3 regions of the Frateuria sp. GZRR33 genome follow, and region 3 is predicted to be linked to each of the others. Evidence: predicted binding sites of a transcription regulator. Region 3 holds the regulator's gene; each other region holds the start of a gene.

Region 1 (5,905 bases), on a different contig from region 3:
CGGCGTGCGCGGATGGGCCGGCGTACGCCTGGCTTTGTCCTCGACCGCCTCCAGTGCCCAGCTGCGCGAGGCGCTGGAGGCGCTGGCGCACCTGCTCGCGCACGGCCCCCAGCCCGGTTAGCGCACCGCCGTTGCCTTGTAGGAGCCCGCATGCGGGCGATGCTCCTGTCCTGATGTCTATCCGAGCCAGGAGCATCGCCCGCAAGCGGGCTCCTACAAAAAAAACAGCCGGGCAAAAGAAAACCCCGCGCGGGGCGGGGCTTTCTTCGATACAGCGGTGAGCTGGGGACTTAGAAGTCCATGCCGCCCATGCCACCCATGCCGCCCGGGGCGCCACCGTGGCTGTGCTCTTCCTTCTTCGGCAGCTCGGCCACGATCGCCTCGGTGGTGATCGCCAGGCCGGCAACCGACGACGCGTGCTGCAGCGCGGTGCGGGTCACCTTGGTCGGATCCAGGATGCCCATCTGCACCATGTCGCCGAACTCGCCGGTGGCCGCGTTGTAGCCGAAGTTGCCCGAGCCGTCCTTGACCTTGTTGAGGATTACGGAGGGCTCTTCGCCGGCGTTGGCGACGATCGCGCGCAGCGGCGCTTCCAGCGCGCGGCGGGTGATCGCGATGCCGAGGTTCTGGTCCTCGTTGTCGCCCTTGATGCCTTCGACGGCCTTCAGCGCACGGATCAGGGCGACGCCGCCGCCCGGCACCACGCCTTCCTCGACCGCCGCACGGGTGGCGTGCAGGGCGTCTTCGACGCGGGCCTTCTTCTCCTTCATCTCGACCTCGGTGGCGGCACCGACCTTGATGACGGCCACGCCGCCGGCCAGCTTGGCCACGCGCTCCTGCAGCTTCTCGCGGTCGTAGTCGGAGGAGGTCTCCTCGATCTGCGCCTTGATCTGGCTGATGCGCGACTGGATGCGCTCGGCTTCGCCGGCGCCGTCGATGATCGTGGTGTTTTCCTTGGTGATCACCACGCGCTTGGCACGGCCCAGGTCGTTGATCGTGGCCTTCTCCAGCTGCAGGCCCACTTCCTCGGAGATCACCTGGCCGTTGGTCAGGATCGCGATGTCCTCGAGGATCGCCTTGCGACGGTCACCGAAGCCCGGCGCCTTGACGGCGGCGACCTTGACGATGCCGCGGATGGTGTTGACCACCAGCGTGGCCAGCGCCTCGCCCTCGACTTCCTCGGCGACGATCAGCAGCGGCTTGCCGGCCTTGGCGACGCCTTCGAGGATCGGCAGCAGCTCGCGGACGTTGGAGATCTTCTTGTCGTGGATCAGGATGAACGGGTCGTCCAGCTCAACCTGCTGCGACTGCTGGTTGTTGATGAAGTACGGCGACAGATAGCCGCGGTCGAACTGCATGCCCTCGACGACGTCGAGCTCGTTCTCCAGGCCCGAGCCTTCCTCGACGGTGATCACGCCTTCCTTGCCGACCTTCTTCATCGCGGTGGCGATGATGTCGCCGATGTTGGAATCGGAGTTGGCGGAGATCGTGCCGACCTGGGCGATCGCCTTGTCGTCGGCGGTCGGGTTGGAGAGCTTCTTCAGCTCGCCCACGGCCGCGATCACGGCCTTGTCGATGCCGCGCTTGAGGTCCATCGGGTTCATGCCGGCGGCGACGGCCTTGAGGCCTTCCTGGATGAACGCCTGCGCCAGCACGGTGGCGGTGGTGGTGCCGTCACCGGCCACGTCGGAGGTCTTGGAGGCGGCTTCCTTGACGATCTGCGCGCCGAGGTTCTCGTACTTGTCGGCCAGTTCGATCTCCTTGGCGACGGACACGCCGTCCTTGGTGATCGTCGGGGCGCCGAAGCTCTTCTCGAGCACGACGTTGCGGCCCTTCGGGCCGAGGGTGACCTTGACCGCGTTGGCCAGGGTGTTCACGCCCTTGAGGATGCGCGAGCGGGCGTCTTCGCCGAAGCGGACTTCTTTGGCTGCCATGTGTCTTTATCCTTCGAATTCGGTAGGTAGATTGCGGAGCGTCGGGCGGGAGAGGCCGATCAGCCTTCGATCACAGCCACGATGTCGTCTTCCTTCAGGAAGACCAGCTCTTCGCCGTCGATCTTGATTTCCTGGCCGGCGTACTTGCCGAACAGCACCACGTCGCCTTCCTTCAGGCTCATCGGGCGGACGTTGCCGTCTTCCAGGATGCGGCCGGTACCGGCGGCGATGACCTTGCCGCGGGTCGGCTTCTCGGTGGCGCTGTCGGGGATGACGATGCCGCCGGCGGAGACACGCTCCTCTTCCAGGCGCTTGACGATGACGCGATCGTGCAGCGGACGCAGTTTGCTCATGGATGGAACTCCACTAGTTCGGGTTGAAAGAGGTGAAGGATCACCGGGTCGCTGTTAGCACTCGGTGACGGTGAGTGCCAATTCTACGGACGCAACCGGCCCCTGCAAGGGGCTGGAACGCGAATGGCTCAGCAGGTGGGGGGACAGGTGCAGGGTTTCAAGGGCCCGGGAGGGGTGGTCCGCGCTGCCGGGCCACGCGGAATCCCGCCCGAGGCCCTTGCAGGAGCGCACGGTGAGCAACCGCGCGGGCGACCCTTGCATGGCGGTCGCGCACAGGTGCGCTCCTACCGGTTTTCGCCAACGGTCCATCCGTGTGCGCAGGCGGCTACCATGGCGCGCCATGCCCGCCTCCGTCCTGCTCTGCTACTGCACCTGCCCCGACGCCGACAGCGCCGCGCGCATCGCCGAAACGCTGGTGGCCGAGCGCCTCGCCGCCTGCGTCAACCGCCTGCCCGGCGTCGCCTCGACCTACCGCTGGCAGGGTGCAGTCACCACCGACACGGAGCATCTGCTGCTCATCAAGACCACCGCCCTCCGCTTCGAAGCGCTGCGCACGCGCCTTCTGGCGCTGCATCCCTACGAGCTGCCCGAGCTCATTGCCGTGCCCATCGAGCACGCCCACGCGCCTTACCTGGCCTGGGTCTGCGAGGCCACCGCCGGGAAGCCGCAAGACTGCTGACAACGCTTGTCAGTGGGACCCGATCAGACTTGTCCTGTCCCACTCCCGCGATTCCAAGATGAAGAAGATCGACTACGCCGTCCTGCTGTCGCTGGGCGCCCTGTGGGGCGGCTCGTTCCTGTTCATGCGCATGGGCGCCGGTGCCTTCGGCGCGCTGCCGCTGGCGGGCCTGCGCGCGATCGGCGCGGCGCTTTGCTTCCTGCCGCTGCTGGCCTCGCGCAAGCGCCTGGCCGAATGGCGCCAGCACTGGTGGCCGATCGCCGTGGTCGGGCTGACCAACTCGGCGCTGCCCTTTCTGCTGTTCACTTTCGCCACGCGCAGCCTGCCGGCGGGCTTCGCCTCGATCATCGACGGCATGACGCCGATGTTCGCCGCGCTGATCGGCTTGCTGTGGCTGGGCCAGCGGCTGGACGCCTGGCGCGGCGCGGGGCTCGCGGCCGGTTTCACGGGCATCCTCTGGCTGGCCCAGGGCAGCCTCGCTGTGGCTCCGGGCGCCGGCATGGCGTTGCTCGCCTGCGTGGCGGCCACGGTGCTCTACGGCTATGCGGTGCACTACTCGCACCTGCGCCTGGCGAGCGTCAACCCGCTGGTGGTGACGATCGGCAGCCACATGGTCGCCGCGCTGGTGCTGCTGCCGACCACCGTGCTGGCCTGGCCGACCCGGCCGCTGCCGATGCACGCGTGGCTGGCGGCGGCAGGACTGGCCGTGTTGTGCACGGCGCTGGCCTACGTCTTGTTCTTCTGGGTGCTGGCGCGCGTGGGCGCGCAGCGGATCATGGTCATTCCCTACCTGATCCCCGCCTTTGGCGTGCTGTGGGGCGCTCTGCTGCTGGGCGAGCCGGTGACGATGCGCATGCTCGCCGGCTGCGCGGTGATCCTGCTCGGCACAGCGCTCACCACCGGGCTGGTGCGTCCGCGGCGTGCGGTGCCGGCACTGGCGGTCGAGAAGACATAAGGCCGCAACCGCGGGGGGCCCGCGGCGCGATGGGTCCATAATGGATCTCCCGCCCCGTGCCGCTGGATACGCGATGCGCCCGATCATCGGCCGCCTGGCCGCCCGCCTGCCGTTGTTGATGCTGCTCCTGTGCCTGGCCGCACTGGCGCGTCCGTCGTTCGCACAGGAAGACGACGGCCTGCTGCCGGTCACCGAGGCCTACAAGCTCTCGGCCGACGCCTCCACCCCGGGCCTACTCAAGCTGCACTGGGAGATCGCGCCGGACTACTACCTCTACCGTGGCCGCATGAAGTTCAAGCCGGCCGATGGCGTGACCCTCGGCGAACCGACCTTCCCCGGCGGCGAGAAGCACCACGACGAGTACCTGGGCGACGTGGAGATCTACCACCACGCGATCGAGGCCAGCGTGCCCTATACGTTGGCGCCGGGCACCACGCGGCTGCGTCTGGGCGTGCAGTTCCAAGGCTGCCACGAGGTCGATCCGAAGATCTGCTATCCGCCGCATACCGAGCAGCTGGACCTGCCGCTGCCGGCAGCCGCTGGTGCGACCGGTGGCGGCTCACTGGGCGCCGCGCTGGAGAAGCTCGGCGCCACCCACGGCGCGGCAGGCAACGACGCACCGCTGCCCGCGGAGCAGGCCTTCAGGCTCGAAGCCCTGGCGCAGGATCCGCACCACCTGCTGCTGCGCTGGACGATGCCGCCGGGCTATTACCTCTACCGCGACCAGACCCGGCTCGCGTTGCGCGACGGCCAGGGCCTGACGCTGACGCCGCAATGGCCGGCCGGCACGCGCAAGGATGATCCGCACTTCGGCAGCGTGACGGTCTATTTCAACGAGCTGGATCTGCCGGTCACCGTCACCGGCGATCTTGGCGGCCGCACGCACCTCGCGCTGCAGGCGAGCTTCCAGGGCTGCCAGGACGGCGGCCTGTGCTACCCGATGATGACCCGCACGCTGGACGTCGACCTCGGCGGCGCGGCGCCCGCGACCGGCACGCCCACGACGACCGCACCCGAAGCGCCGCCTGCATCTGCGACGCAAGGTCCGCTGCAGACCAGCCTGTGGCTCGCGCTCTTGCTCGCCCTTGGCGGCGGCCTGGTGCTCAACCTGATGCCGTGCGTGCTGCCGGTACTGTCGATCAAGGCGGTCGGCCTGCTGGAAAGCGGCGAAAGCCCGGCCCGTGCACGGGCGCACGCGATCGCCTACACCGCCGGCGTGCTGCTGAGCTTCGTGGCGCTGGGACTTTCCATCCTCGCCCTGCGCTCGGCCGGCCACGCACTCGGCTGGGGCACGCAACTGCAGCAGCCGCTGCTGGTCGGCGTGCTGGCGCTGGTGATGCTGGCGGTGGGCCTGTCGATGTCCGGGCTGGTGCAATTCGGCGCTTCGCTGGGCAACACCGGCGCGGGGCTCGCCTCGCGCGGCGGCATGGCCGGCGACTTCTTCACCGGCGTTCTGGCGGTGGTGGTGGCCAGCCCCTGCACCGCGCCATTCATGGGCAGTGCGCTGGCCTACGCGTTCGCCGCGCCGGCGGCGTCCGCGCTGCTGGTGTTCCTGGCGCTCGGGCTCGGCCTTGCGCTGCCGTTCCTGGCGGTCGGCTTCGTGCCGGCGCTGGCGCGGCGACTGCCGCGGCCGGGCCGCTGGATGGAGACGCTCAAGCAGTTGCTCGCCTTCCCGATGTACCTCACCGCGGCCTGGCTGGCCTGGGTGCTGGCCAACCAGCGCGGCGCCGACGCGGTCGGCCTGTTGCTGGTCGCCGGGGTGTTCCTGGCCCTCACCCTGTGGTGGTTCGAACGCAGCCGCGGCCGCGCCGGCCTGGTGCGCGCACCGGTGCTGCTGGCGCTGCTGGCCACCGCGGCGCCGCTGTACGGGCTGGCACAGCTGCCGCCCCCGGTACGCGCGGCGCGGGCCGACACGGGCACGGTCGCCTACAGCCCCGAAAAGCTGGCCGAACTACGCGCCGCCGGCACCCCGGTGTTCGTCGAC
Region 2 (5,905 bases), on a different contig from region 3:
CGTGCCGGGCGCGCACGCAAGCCCGGCCGCGTGCTGCTGCAGACCCACCACCCGGACCACCCGCTGCTGCGCGGCCTGCTGGCCCAGGGTTACGCCGTTGCCGCGCGCGAGCTGCTGGCCGAACGGCGGGAGGCCGTGCTGCCGCCCTACAGCCACCAGGCCCTGCTGCGCGTGGAAGCGCATCAGCGCGCGGACGTGGACGCCTTTCTCGCCGAGGCGCATGCCGCGCTGCCGGACGATCCTGCACTGCGCGTGGCCGGCCCCATGCCCGCACCGATGCCGTTGCGTGCCGGCCGCCATCGCGGGCAGCTGCTGGTGGAGGCCGACACGCGCGGGCCGTTGCACGCTGCGCTGCGGCCCTGGCAGCACGCGCTGGCGGCGCTGCCGTCGGCGCGCAAGGTGCGCTGGTCGCTCGACGTCGACCCGATCGACCTTTACTGACCCTCCCCGGCCTGGTGCAGGAGCGCACCTGTGCGCAACCGTGGGGCAGGTCGTGCATGACGGTCGCGCACAGGTGCGCTCCTACAGGGGACGCATTCGGTTTCCGCGCCCCGAGGTGGGACAATGGGCGGACGCATCCTCGTACAAGGCAGTCCCATGGACGATGCCCCGACGCTTCCCCACGTCGTCATCCTCGGCGGCGGTTTTGGCGGACTCGCCGCTGCGCGCGGCCTCGCCGATGTCCCGGTACGCATCACCCTGGTCGACCGGCGCAACCATCACCTGTTCCAGCCGCTGCTCTACCAGGTCGCCACCGCCGGCCTCTCCGCCCCCTCGATAGCCGCGCCGCTGCGGCAGATCCTGCGCAAGCAGGACAACGTCACCGTGCTGCTCGACGAAGCCCTGGACGTCGACCTCCAGGCCCGCCGCGTGCGCTTCGCCCACGAGACGCTCGACTACGACTTCCTGGTCGTCGCCACCGGCGCCACCCACGCCTACTTCGGCCACGACGCGTGGGCACGCTGGGCACCCGGACTGAAGACCCTGGACGACGCCTTCGCCATCCGCCGCCGCGTGCTGCTCGCCTTCGAGCGGGCCGAGCGCGAGGTCGACCCGACCGAAAGACGGGCCTGGCTCAACTTCGTGGTGGTGGGTGGCGGCCCGACCGGCGTGGAACTGGCCGGCACGCTGGCCGAGATCGCCCGCCACACGCTGCCGCGCGAGTTCCGCCGCAGCAATCCGCACAGCGCGCGGGTAGTACTGGTCGAGGCCGGGCCACGCTTGCTGGCGGCGTTCGACCCGTCGCTCTCGACCAAGGCGCAGCGGCAGCTGGAACGGCTGGGGGTGGAAGTACGCACGGGCACTGCCGTCACGGCAATCGACGGCGCCGGCGTGTGCCTCGGCGACGCGCCCATGCCCGCCTATACCGTGCTGTGGGCCGCTGGCGTGGCCGCCTCGCCACTCGGCCGGCAGCTCGACACCCCGCTGGATCGCGCGGGCCGCGTGCGCGTGACGGCGGACCTCAGCCTGCCCGCCCACCCGGAGGTGTTCGTGATCGGCGACCTGGCCTGCGTCGAGCGCGCCGACGGTTCGCTGGTGCCGGGCGTGGCGCCGGCGGCCAAGCAGATGGGCAGGCACGTCGCCGGCCGCATCCGCGCGCGCGTCGACGCCGATTCGACGCCGGCTCCGTTCCACTATCGCGACCAGGGTGCGCTCGCCACCATCGGGCGCATGGCCGCGGTGGCACAATTCGGACGGCTGCGTCTGTCCGGCCCGCCGGCGTGGTGGGTCTGGCTCGTCGCCCACATCTACTTCCTGATCGGCTTCCGCAACCGGCTGGTGGTGCTGCTGGACTGGGCCTGGGCCTACTGGACCTATGAGCGTTCCGCCCGCATCGTCACCGGTGCCGACGCGGACGACGTGCCCACCGTGGCCGAACGCCCTGCCGACCCACCCTAAGCTTTCGGAACCCACCGTGCCTTCCCAACTCGAACAACTGCGCCAGTACACCACCGTCGTCGCCGACACCGGCGACATCGAAGCGATCGCCCGCTGGCGGCCGGTCGACGCCACCACCAATCCCTCGCTGCTGCTCAAGGTGGTTACCCAGAGCAGCTTCGCGCCGCTGCTGGAGGAATCGCTCGCCTGGGCGCGCGCCAGGAGCCACTCGCGCGAACAGCAATTGATCGACGCCAGCGATCACCTGGCAGTGGCGGTCGGGCGCAAGATCCTCGAATTGATTCCCGGGCGTGTCTCGACCGAGGTGGACGCGCGGCTGTCGTTCGACACCGACGCCAGCATCGCCAAGGCGGAGCGGCTGATCGGAATGTACGAGGACGCCGGCATCGGCCGTGACCGGGTGCTGATCAAGCTCGCCTCGACGTGGGAGGGCGTGCGCGCCGCGCGCGAGCTCGAGCGCCGCGGCATCCAGTGCAACATGACCCTGCTGTTCGCCTTCGAGCAGGCGGTGGCCAGCGCCGAGGTGGGCGTGTTCCTGATCTCCCCGTTCGTCGGGCGCATCATGGACTGGTACGTGGCCAACACCGGCGTGAAGCAGTACGCGCCGGACGAGGATCCGGGCGTGGAGTCGGTGCGGCGCATCTACCACTATTACAAGACGCACGGCTACGACACCGTGGTGATGGGCGCGAGCTTCCGCAACGTGGGGCAGATCCAGGCACTCGCGGGCTGCGACCGCCTGACCATCAGCCCCGACCTGATGGAACAACTGGACGCTTCGGACGACCCGCTGCCGCGCCGCCTGGCCGACGACGGCACCCGCACCGAGCGGCCGCCGACGATCGACGAGGCGCGTTTCCGCTGGGGCATGAACGAGGATGCGATGGCCAGCGACAAGCTGGCCGAGGGCATCCGCAAGTTCGCGGCGGATCAGCGCCAGCTGGAGAAGCTGCTCGCCGAGCAGCTCTGACACGCCCTGTTGCATGCGCCTTGCGCCCTCTTTCCTGCGGGAGGGGGCCCGGGTGAGGCGCCGTGGCTTGCGGGGGGATGTCTGCGGGTGCGTTGCCTTGCTTGTCGTTCTTGCGCGACCTGCCGCGACTGCGCTCGCTTGCGGCGGGGTTCCGATCGCCTGCCGGCGCCTGGGCCACTTTTCATCGCTGCCCAAAGAAAAGTAACCGAAATGGCTGCCAAGCGCGGTGAGGGATAAGAACCAGGTGCCATCTCGCCTTGCTCGGAGCCGCTTGCCTCGAGGAGCTGCCACCGCGGACGTCCGGAAGCCGAGGCAAGAGGACTTGCGGGTGTTGCCCGCGAGCGCCGCACCTGGCTCCCTCTCACCTCCGGGGGGAGGGTTCGGGTGAGGGGCGGGGGCTAGCGGGGATGCCCGCAGGAACGTTGCTTTGCTCGCCGTCCTGCCTGGCCTCCCCGCGACCTGGCCCGCCTGCGGCGGCCAGGCAAGAGCGGCAGAGAAGGCCGCCTCGTGCGTCCCCCCTGAGCCCCGGCCCTCACCCTGCTGGAGCACAGAAGCGCAGAAGCGCAAAACAAAAGCGGCCACGAGGGCCGCTTTCGTCATCTGCCGCGGTGGCGCGAATCAGAACAGCGCGCGCATCTTCTTCATCGCGTTCGCCTCGACCTGGCGGATGCGCTCGGCCGACACGCCGTACTCGTCGGCCAGATCCTGCAGCGTGGCCTTGTTCTCATTGAGCCAGCGGCGCTGGATGATGTCGCGCGAACGATCGTCCAACCTGGCAAGCGCACTGGAAAGCGTCTCCAGCTGGTTGTCGGCCTGGTCGGCATCGGACACGTTGTCGTACGGGTCCGCGCCATCGTCCACGAGGAACGCTTCCGGGGCCGGCTTGGCGTCGTCGTCCGCGTCGGCGGGCGCCTCGAATCCGATATCGCGGCCGGACAGGCGCGATTCCATCTCGCGCACGGTCTCCTCGGGCACGCCCAGGTCGTGGGCGACCACGCGCACCTCCTCGGCATTCATCCAGCCCAGGCGCTTCTTGCTCTTGCGCAGGTTGAAGAAGAGCTTGCGCTGGGCCTTGGTGGTGGCGACCTTGACGATGCGCCAGTTGCGCAGGATGAACTCGTGCATCTCGGCCCGAATCCAGTGCACGGCGAAGCTGACCAGGCGCACGCCCTGGTCCGGGTCGAAGCGCTTGACCGCCTTCATCAGGCCGATGTTGCCTTCCTGGATGAGGTCGCCCAGTTGCAGGCCGTAGCCCGAATAGCCACGGGCCACGTGGACCACGAAACGCAGGTGCGACATCACCAGCTTCTTGGCCGAATCCAGATCATTTTCGTCGCTGAAGCGGCGCGCCAGCGCCTGCTCCTCGTCGTGGCTGAGCACCGGGATGCGGTGCACGGCGGAAATGTAGGCATCCAGGCTGCCAACGACGCTGGGGATCGGCAGGTTGGCGGTCACCAAGGCTTGGGACATGTGGAACCTCCGGCAAGTAAATCGCAGCTTAGCACTCCACTGTTGGGAGTGCTAAAGGAGCGAAAAGTTTCAGCTGCGGGATTTATTGTACCGAATCGTACAGCAATGCGGGCGGCCTCGCCAGCCCCTTGCCACGCGGTATGCCGCTATTGTTCACATGCGCAATCTATCGCCTGTGAACTGGTGGCGTCGGAGCCGTGCCGGGCGCCTGTCTCCGGATGTAGGGCTGCGAAAACGCGTATCGGCCGGCGGGCCTCGCGAAGCGGATTCCGGGCCACTGCAAGGCGGGAGCCGTGTACCATTCGTACGTCGCCCGCGTGATGCGGTGGTCGGCGTACGCGTACTGCGTGAAATGCATCCGCAGATCCTGCAGGCCGTCGGGCAACTCGGAACGGCTGAGCGTGCCGTCGTGGTTGGCGTCGATCTGGTCGAAGGCAGGGGCCTGCCGGGCCGAGCCGACCTCATCGGCTGCGCTGGCCAGGGGCAACGTCGCCGCGAAGGCGATCACCAGAAAACCACAGATGCGATAGCGCATTGACACTCTCCTTGTCGGGTCCTTTCCGACCATCCCACCGGCCAGTGTGCCTGTCAATCGGCCAGCCGTGAACGCGGCGGCAGCGACCAGTCGATCGGCGCCTGGCCGCGGCTTTCCAGATAGCGGTTGGCGGCCGAGAAGTGGCCGTTGCCGATGAAGCCGCGGTGCGCCGATAGCGGGGAGGGGTGGACCGAGCTCAGCACCAGGTGACGATGGGGGTCGACCAGCCGCCCCTTGCGCTGCGCGTAGGCGCCCCAGAGGAGGAACACCAGGCCCTCGCGCTCGCGGTTCAGCGCCTCGATGGCGGCATCGGTAAAGCCTTCCCAGCCCTTGTTCTGGTGCGCACCGGCGCGGGCCTGCTCGACGGTCAGCACGCTGTTGAGCAGCAGCACGCCCTGGTCGGCCCAGGGCGTCAGGCACCCATGGTCGGGGCGCGCTATGCCCAGGTCGCGCTCGATCTCGGCGAAGATGTTGTTCAGCGAAGGGGGCACCGGCACGCCTGGCCGCACCGAAAAGCACAACCCGTGCGCCTGGCCGGGCCCGTGATAGGGGTCCTGGCCCAGGATCACCACGCGCACCTTGTCGAACGGCGTATGCGCGAAGGCGTTGAAGATCTCCGGGCCCGGCGGGTAGAGCAGCTTGCCGGCACGCTTCTCGGCGCGCAGGAATTCGGCCAGCGCACGCATGTCCGGGCGCTCCAGGTAGTCGCCCAGGCGCGCCTTCCAGGAAGGTTCGAGGCGGATGCGTTCGGCTTCGGCGGTTTCGCTCACGCGCCTTGCGCCCGCTCGCGCAGGTGCCTGGCCACGCGCAGCTGGAACAGCAGCTTGGTGACCAGCAGTTTTTCCTCGACCGGCTTCTCGACCAGGTCGTTGGCGCCGGCCCTGAGCAGCGCGGCCTGGTTGGCCGGGTTTTCGTCGCCGGTCATCACAAGCACGGGAAGCTGGCCCTTGCCGTAGCCGAAGTGGCTGCGGATGCGCTCGAGCAGGTCGCCGCCGGTGAGCTCGCCTTTCAGGCTGACGTCGGTGAGCACC
Region 3 (5,905 bases):
CCGAGGTAATTGCCCAGCAGCTCGCGGCCGAGTGCGCGCACCATCGCCGCGGGCGCGGCGTTTTGGTGGAGCAGGGCCAGCAGCACCGCATCGGTCGCCGCCACCGCGCCGACCACCAGCACGGCCGAGAGCAGCAGGCGGGTGGCTTCTTCCGGGTCGCGCAGGCTGGCGTGCAGGTTGACCCGGCGCAGCAGCCACAGGCCGGTTGCCATGACCAACGGTTCGGGCAGGTCGCCGATCACGAAGGTCTCCCAGCCCATCGGGAGCCCCGAACGCAGGTCCAGGATGACCGTCGCGGCCAGTTCCAGCCCCAACGGCCAGAACCACTGCCGCACCGGCACGATCAGCAACGCGGCGAAGCGCAGGCCGAAAGGCAGCATCCAGTACGGCTGCTGCGTCGGCAGCAATGCCAGCCACAGCAGCACGTAGATGACGCCCAGCAGCGGGCCGGAGTCAGGCAGGGAAAGGGGCTTCGATCGCATGCCGGCGATGGTACATGCGACTTTCGCCTGCCCAGCACGCGGGGCGCGTTCGGGCAGGGGCGGCCGGAGTCTTATAGACTCGGAAGGGTAGGGCCGGACGCGGGGGCGTCCGAAGCGGTCGAGCCGCACCGCGGCGCACCGCCCGAAAACAGAAAGTCAGCGGGGCAGCATGTACAGCATCGTTCTGGTCGACGACCACGCCATCGTCCGTGAGGGATTCAAGCGGCTCATCGAACTGGAGCCGGACCTGGAAGTGATTGCCGAGTGCCGGTGCGCCGACGACGCGGTGGACGCGATCAACCAGCGCCGTCCCGACCTGGTCGCACTGGATCTCTCGCTCCCCGACGGGAGCGGCCTGCCGCTGATCGAGCATCTGCACAGCCTGGCCCCGGACACGCATATCGTGGTACTGAGCATGCATGACGGCGAGCCTTACGTGTCCGAAGCGTTGCGCCGCGGCGCCAGTGGCTACGTCACCAAGGGTGCCGCGCCGGAAGAACTGGTGGCGGGCCTGCGTCAGGTGATGCAGGGCGAGACGTTCCTCAGTTCGGACCTGCGCCAGCGCCGTGCCGAGCGGCCCAGCGAGGCGCTCGATCCGGTCAACCGGCTGACCGCGCGCGAGCGCGAGGTGTTCCTGCTGCTCGCGGCCGGCAAGGCGCCCAAGCAGGTCGCCGCGGCGCTCGGGGTGGGACAGAAGACGATTTATATCCACCGCGCCAGCCTGATGGGCAAGCTTGGCGCGGGCTCGGAACTGGATCTTTACCGCATGGCCAGCGAGCGCGGGCTGTTGTCCGAGCGGAGGAACTGACCCGCAGGAGGCTTCAACCCACCGGGCCGACACCCGGGATGGACTGAAGCCACTGCGTGAAACCACGTCAGGCGCTTTGCGCGCGCTCCAGCATCTGCTTGGCGTGGGCGCGTGTTTCGCGGGAAATTTCCACGCCGCCGAGCATGCGCGCCAGCTCGTCGCGGCGTCCGGCGGCGTCCAGCTTCTCGATCTGCGTGCGGGTGGTATCGCCGTCGCTGTGCTTGCTCACCCGCAGGTGGGCGTGGCCCTGTGCGGCGACCTGCGGCAGATGGGTGACGCACAGCACCTGGCGCTCGCCGCCAAGCGCCCGCAGCTTCTGCCCGACCACCTCGGCCACCGCGCCGCCGATGCCGGTATCGACCTCGTCGAACACCATGCAACCGATCGTGTCCTTGCCCAGCGTGGCCACCTCGATGGCCAGGCTGATGCGCGCCAGTTCGCCGCCTGAAGCGACCTTGCGCAGGGCGCGCGGGGGCTGCCCGGGGTTGGCACTGACCAGCAGCTCGCAGCGCTCGCGGCCCTGCGCGTCGGGCTCGTCGCTCTCGACCGGCTCGAGTTCGACGACCAGCCGGCCACCTGCCATGCCCAGTTCACCCATCAGGGCGCTGACTTCCTCGCCCAGGCGAGCGGCCGCCGTGCGGCGGGCGAGGCCCAGGGCATCGGCAGCCTTGGCGTAATCGCGCTCCAGTCCCGTGCGTTGCGCCGCGAGCCGCTCGAGCGCGTCACCGGCGCCTTCCAGCTCGGCCAGTTCGGTCTGCAGCGCGCCCAGCCGTTCGTGCAGATCGGCGACCGGCAGGCGGTGCCGGCGCGCCAGTTCATGCAGGCGGGTGAGGTGAACGTCCACCTCGGCGTAGCGTTCGGGGTCGAGGTCGACGTCCTGGGCGTAGCGCGAGAGGCCGTCGGAGGCTTCGCCAAGCTGGATTTCGGCGTTGTCGAGCAGTTCGAGCAGGGGCGCGAGGCGCGGATCAAGCGCAGCCAGTTTGCCCAGCTCGCCATGCGCGCGTCCGAGCGCCCGGCGCAAGGCGAATTCGCTGTCGCCATCGAGCAGTTCCACCACGCCCGAGGCGCCCTCGGCCAGCCGCCCGGCGTTGGCCAGGCGTTTGTGGCTCGCCTCGAGTTCGGCCAGCTCTGCCGGCGGCAATGCCCAGCGTTCGAGATCGGCCGCTTCGTGACGCAGCAGTTCCAGCCGCTGGTCGCGGTCGTCGCCGCCGCTCAGTTTGCGGATGCGCGCGCCCAGCTCCCGCCACTGCGTGGCCAGCGCGCGCACCTGCGCGACCTGTTCCTCGTTCCCGGCGTAGGCGTCGAGCAGGTCCAACTGGTGGCTGCGCGAGAGCAGTGCCTGGTGCTCGTGCTGGCCATGGATCTCCACCAGCAGCGTGGCCAGTTCGCCGAGCTGGCTGGCGTTGGCCGGGCGGCCGTTGATCCACGCGCGCGAGCTGCCCTCGGCGCGGACCACGCGGCGAAGCTGGCAGGCCCCTTCGTCGTCCAGTTCCTCCCGGGCCAGCCAAGCGCGTGCCTCGGGCAGGGCGGACAGGTCGAATTCGGCGATGAGTTCGGCGCGATCGCAGCCTTCGCGCACCATGCCGCTGTCGGCGCGCGCGCCGGCCAGCAGCATCAGCGCGTCGACCAGCAGCGACTTGCCGGCGCCGGTTTCGCCGCTGACCACGGTCAGGCCCGGGCCGAAGGCGACTTCGGCTTCTTCGACGACGGCGAAATGGCGGACATACAGGGAGGTGAGCATGGCGTGGAATTGTACGGGCAGAAGTGGCGCGCGGGCGCGGCTACCGTCGCGACCGGCGTTCTTGCAAACTCGGCGGCGACACCTTATTTCTGTCCCGTCTCACCGTTTGTTACAGCGAATGACCCGACCCCACGACCTCGATGCCCGCGCCCGCCGCCTGCTGCGCACCCTGATCGCGCAGTACCTGGCCGATGGCGAGCCTGTCGGGTCGCGCACGCTGTCCCGGTCGTCCGGGCTGGACGTTAGCCCGGCGACGATCCGCAACATCATGGCGGACCTGGAGGAAGCGGGGTTGGTCGCCTCGCCGCACACGTCCGCCGGACGCGTGCCCACGCCCCGTGGCCTGCGTCTGTTCGTCGACAGCCTGATCGAGCTGCAGCCGTTGCCGCGCGAGGAGATGGCGCGCCTCAAGCGCGAGCTGCCGCCCGGCCCGACGACCACGCGTGACCTGCTCGGCAACGTGTCCACGCTGCTTTCGGCGATGACTCACTTCGCCGGCGTGGTGACGGTGCCGCGCCAGGGCGATTTCCCGTTGCGCCACATCGACTTCGTGCCGCTGCCGGACGCGCGCGTGCTGGTGATCCTGGTGTTCTCCGACAACCAGGTGCAGAACCGCATCGTGCAACTGGCCAAGCCGCTGGACAGCCGCGAGCTGGAGCAGGCCGCCAACTACCTCAACACGCACTTCGCCGGCCTGCGCGTGGACGACATCCGCGCCCATCTGCTGCGCGAACTGCGCGAAGCGGGCAGCGAGCTCAACCGGCTGGTTGCCAGCGCGACAGAGCTTGCCGCTGCTTCCTTCGCGCCGCAGGGTGGTGGGGATGACGTCCTGGTCAGTGGCCAGACCAACCTGATGGGCTACGCGGAGCTGGCCGACCTGGATCGCCTGCGCGAGCTGTTCGAGGCCTTTCAGAAGAAGAACGAGCTGCTCCAGTTGATGGAGGTGTGCGCCCGGGCCCCGGGCGTGCGCCTGTTCATCGGCGAGGAATCGGGTTTCGCGGCGCTGGATGGCTGCAGCGTGGTGACCGCCAGCTACGGCGTACAGGGCCGTGTGCTGGGCGCGGTGGGCGTGATCGGCCCGACCCGCATGGCCTACGACCGGGTGATTCCGGTGGTGCAGGCGACGGCCGGATTGCTCAGCGACGCCTTGAATCGCGCCGCGACGTCCCTATAACCGCCCCCGGAGGGCGGGTTTCCCGCATTTTTGTGGCGGTCGGCACGGAGGTGTCGGCCCGGACATTCGTTTGGAGTAACGCATGCAGAACAACGATCAGACGCCGGACCAGGTGCAGGAGCCCGGTTCCTCGGGGGCGCAGGGGGCCGAGGCCCTGCAGGCGCGGATCGCCGAGCTGGAAGCGAGCAACGCCGAGTTGCGCGAATCCGTGCTGCGCGAGCACGCGGAACTGGAGAACCAGCGCCGGCGCCTGCATCGCGACCTGGAGCAGGCGCGCCGCTTTGCCAATGAAAAGCTGCTCAACGAATTGCTGCCGGTCTACGACAGCCTGGAGCGCGGCCTGGCCATCGAGAGCGGTGATGCCGCCGCCGTGCGCGAAGGCCTGGCGCTGACCTTGAAGGCGCTGCTGAAGGTGGCCGAGAGCCACGGGCTGGTGCAGGTCGATCCGGTCGATCAGCCGTTGGACCCGGAGCGCCACCACGCCGTGAGCATGGTCGAGGCGCCCGGCAAGGCGCCCGGAACCGTGGTGAACGTGCTGCAGAAGGGCTACGTGCTCAACGACCGGCTGCTGCGTCCCGCGCTGGTCGCGGTCGCCAGGGATTGACGCATCGCTCGCTGAACACACAGGCGCCCCGCGGCATTGAATCGTCCGACGCGGGCCACCATCTGGAAAACCATCGCGGCCGCGGGGGCCGCCTAGAAAGCATTGGAGCTAGACACTATGGGCAAGATCATCGGCATTGACCTGGGTACCACCAATTCCTGCGTCGCCGTGATGGACGGCAGCAGCGCGAAGGTGATCGAGAACGCCGAGGGCGATCGCACCACGCCGTCCATCGTCGCCTTCAGCAAGGACAACGAGGTCCTGGTGGGCGCGCCGGCCAAGCGCCAGAGCGTGACCAACCCGAAGAACACCTTCTATGCGGTCAAGCGCCTGATCGGCCGCAAGTTCACCGACGCCGAGGTCCAGAAGGACCTGCACATCGTGCCTTACGGCATCGTCGCGCACGAGAACGGCGACGCCTGGGTGGAGACGTCCGACGGCAAGAAGATGGCGCCGCAGGAGATCTCCGCAAAGGTGCTGATGAAGATGAAGAAGACCGCCGAGGACTATCTCGGCGAGCCCGTCACCGAAGCGGTGATCACGGTGCCGGCCTACTTCAACGACAGCCAGCGCCAGGCGACCAAGGACGCCGGCCGCATCGCGGGCCTGGAGGTCAAGCGCATCATCAACGAGCCGACCGCGGCCGCGCTGGCCTACGGCCTGGACAAGAAGGGCGGCGACCGCAAGATCGCGGTGTACGACCTCGGCGGCGGTACGTTCGACGTCTCGATCATCGAGATCGCCGAAGTCGACGGCGAGAAGCAGTTCGAGGTGCTGGCCACCAATGGCGACACCTTCCTCGGCGGCGAGGACTTCGACAAGCGCGTCATCGACTATCTGGTCGATGAATTCCAGAAGGACCAGGGCATCGACCTGCGCAAGGATCCGCTGGCGCTGCAGCGCCTGAAGGACGCGGCCGAGCGCGCCAAGATCGAGCTGTCCTCGGCGCACCAGACCGAGGTGAACCTGCCGTACGTGACGGCCGACGCCTCCGGTCCGAAGCACCTGAACATCAAGCTGACCCGTGCCAAGCTCGAGGCGCTGGTCGAGGACCTGGTCAAGCGCACCATCGAGCCGTGCCGCATCGCGCTCAATG

What was found. The regulator HrcA, encoded in region 3, represses chaperone genes, less so after heat shock. The targets are predictions, from matches to a motif close to TTNGCACTCNNNNNNNNNGAGTGCNAA.
Region 1: the regulator HrcA is predicted to act here: its motif matches at 2,342-2,368, upstream of groES (co-chaperone GroES).
Region 2: the regulator HrcA is predicted to act here: its motif matches at 4,368-4,394, upstream of rpoH (RNA polymerase sigma factor RpoH).

The regions. Positions count from the first base shown of each region.
Region 1 is NZ_JBHZGK010000003.1:309,038-314,942, reverse strand. It holds gene ACFWZU_RS05625 (PLP-dependent aminotransferase family protein) at 1-121, shown strand, start outside; gene groL (chaperonin GroEL) at 291-1,934, opposite strand; gene groES (co-chaperone GroES) at 1,994-2,287, opposite strand; gene cutA (divalent-cation tolerance protein CutA) at 2,628-2,966, shown strand; gene ACFWZU_RS05605 (DMT family transporter) at 3,025-3,921, shown strand; gene ACFWZU_RS05600 (protein-disulfide reductase DsbD family protein) at 3,995-5,905, shown strand, end outside.
Region 2 is NZ_JBHZGK010000007.1:199,322-205,226, forward strand. It holds gene ACFWZU_RS11230 (primosomal protein N') at 1-441, shown strand, start outside; gene ACFWZU_RS11235 (NAD(P)/FAD-dependent oxidoreductase) at 598-1,899, shown strand; gene tal (transaldolase) at 1,916-2,869, shown strand; gene rpoH (RNA polymerase sigma factor RpoH) at 3,488-4,339, opposite strand; gene ACFWZU_RS11250 (EF-hand domain-containing protein) at 4,506-4,874, opposite strand; gene ung (uracil-DNA glycosylase) at 4,928-5,644, opposite strand; gene ACFWZU_RS11260 (response regulator) at 5,641-5,905, opposite strand, start outside.
Region 3 is NZ_JBHZGK010000004.1:17,267-23,171, forward strand. It holds gene ACFWZU_RS05960 (MASE1 domain-containing sensor histidine kinase) at 1-482, opposite strand, end outside; gene ACFWZU_RS05965 (response regulator) at 652-1,290, shown strand; gene recN (DNA repair protein RecN) at 1,358-3,031, opposite strand; gene hrcA (heat-inducible transcriptional repressor HrcA) at 3,150-4,205, shown strand; gene grpE (nucleotide exchange factor GrpE) at 4,288-4,809, shown strand; gene dnaK (molecular chaperone DnaK) at 4,927-5,905, shown strand, end outside.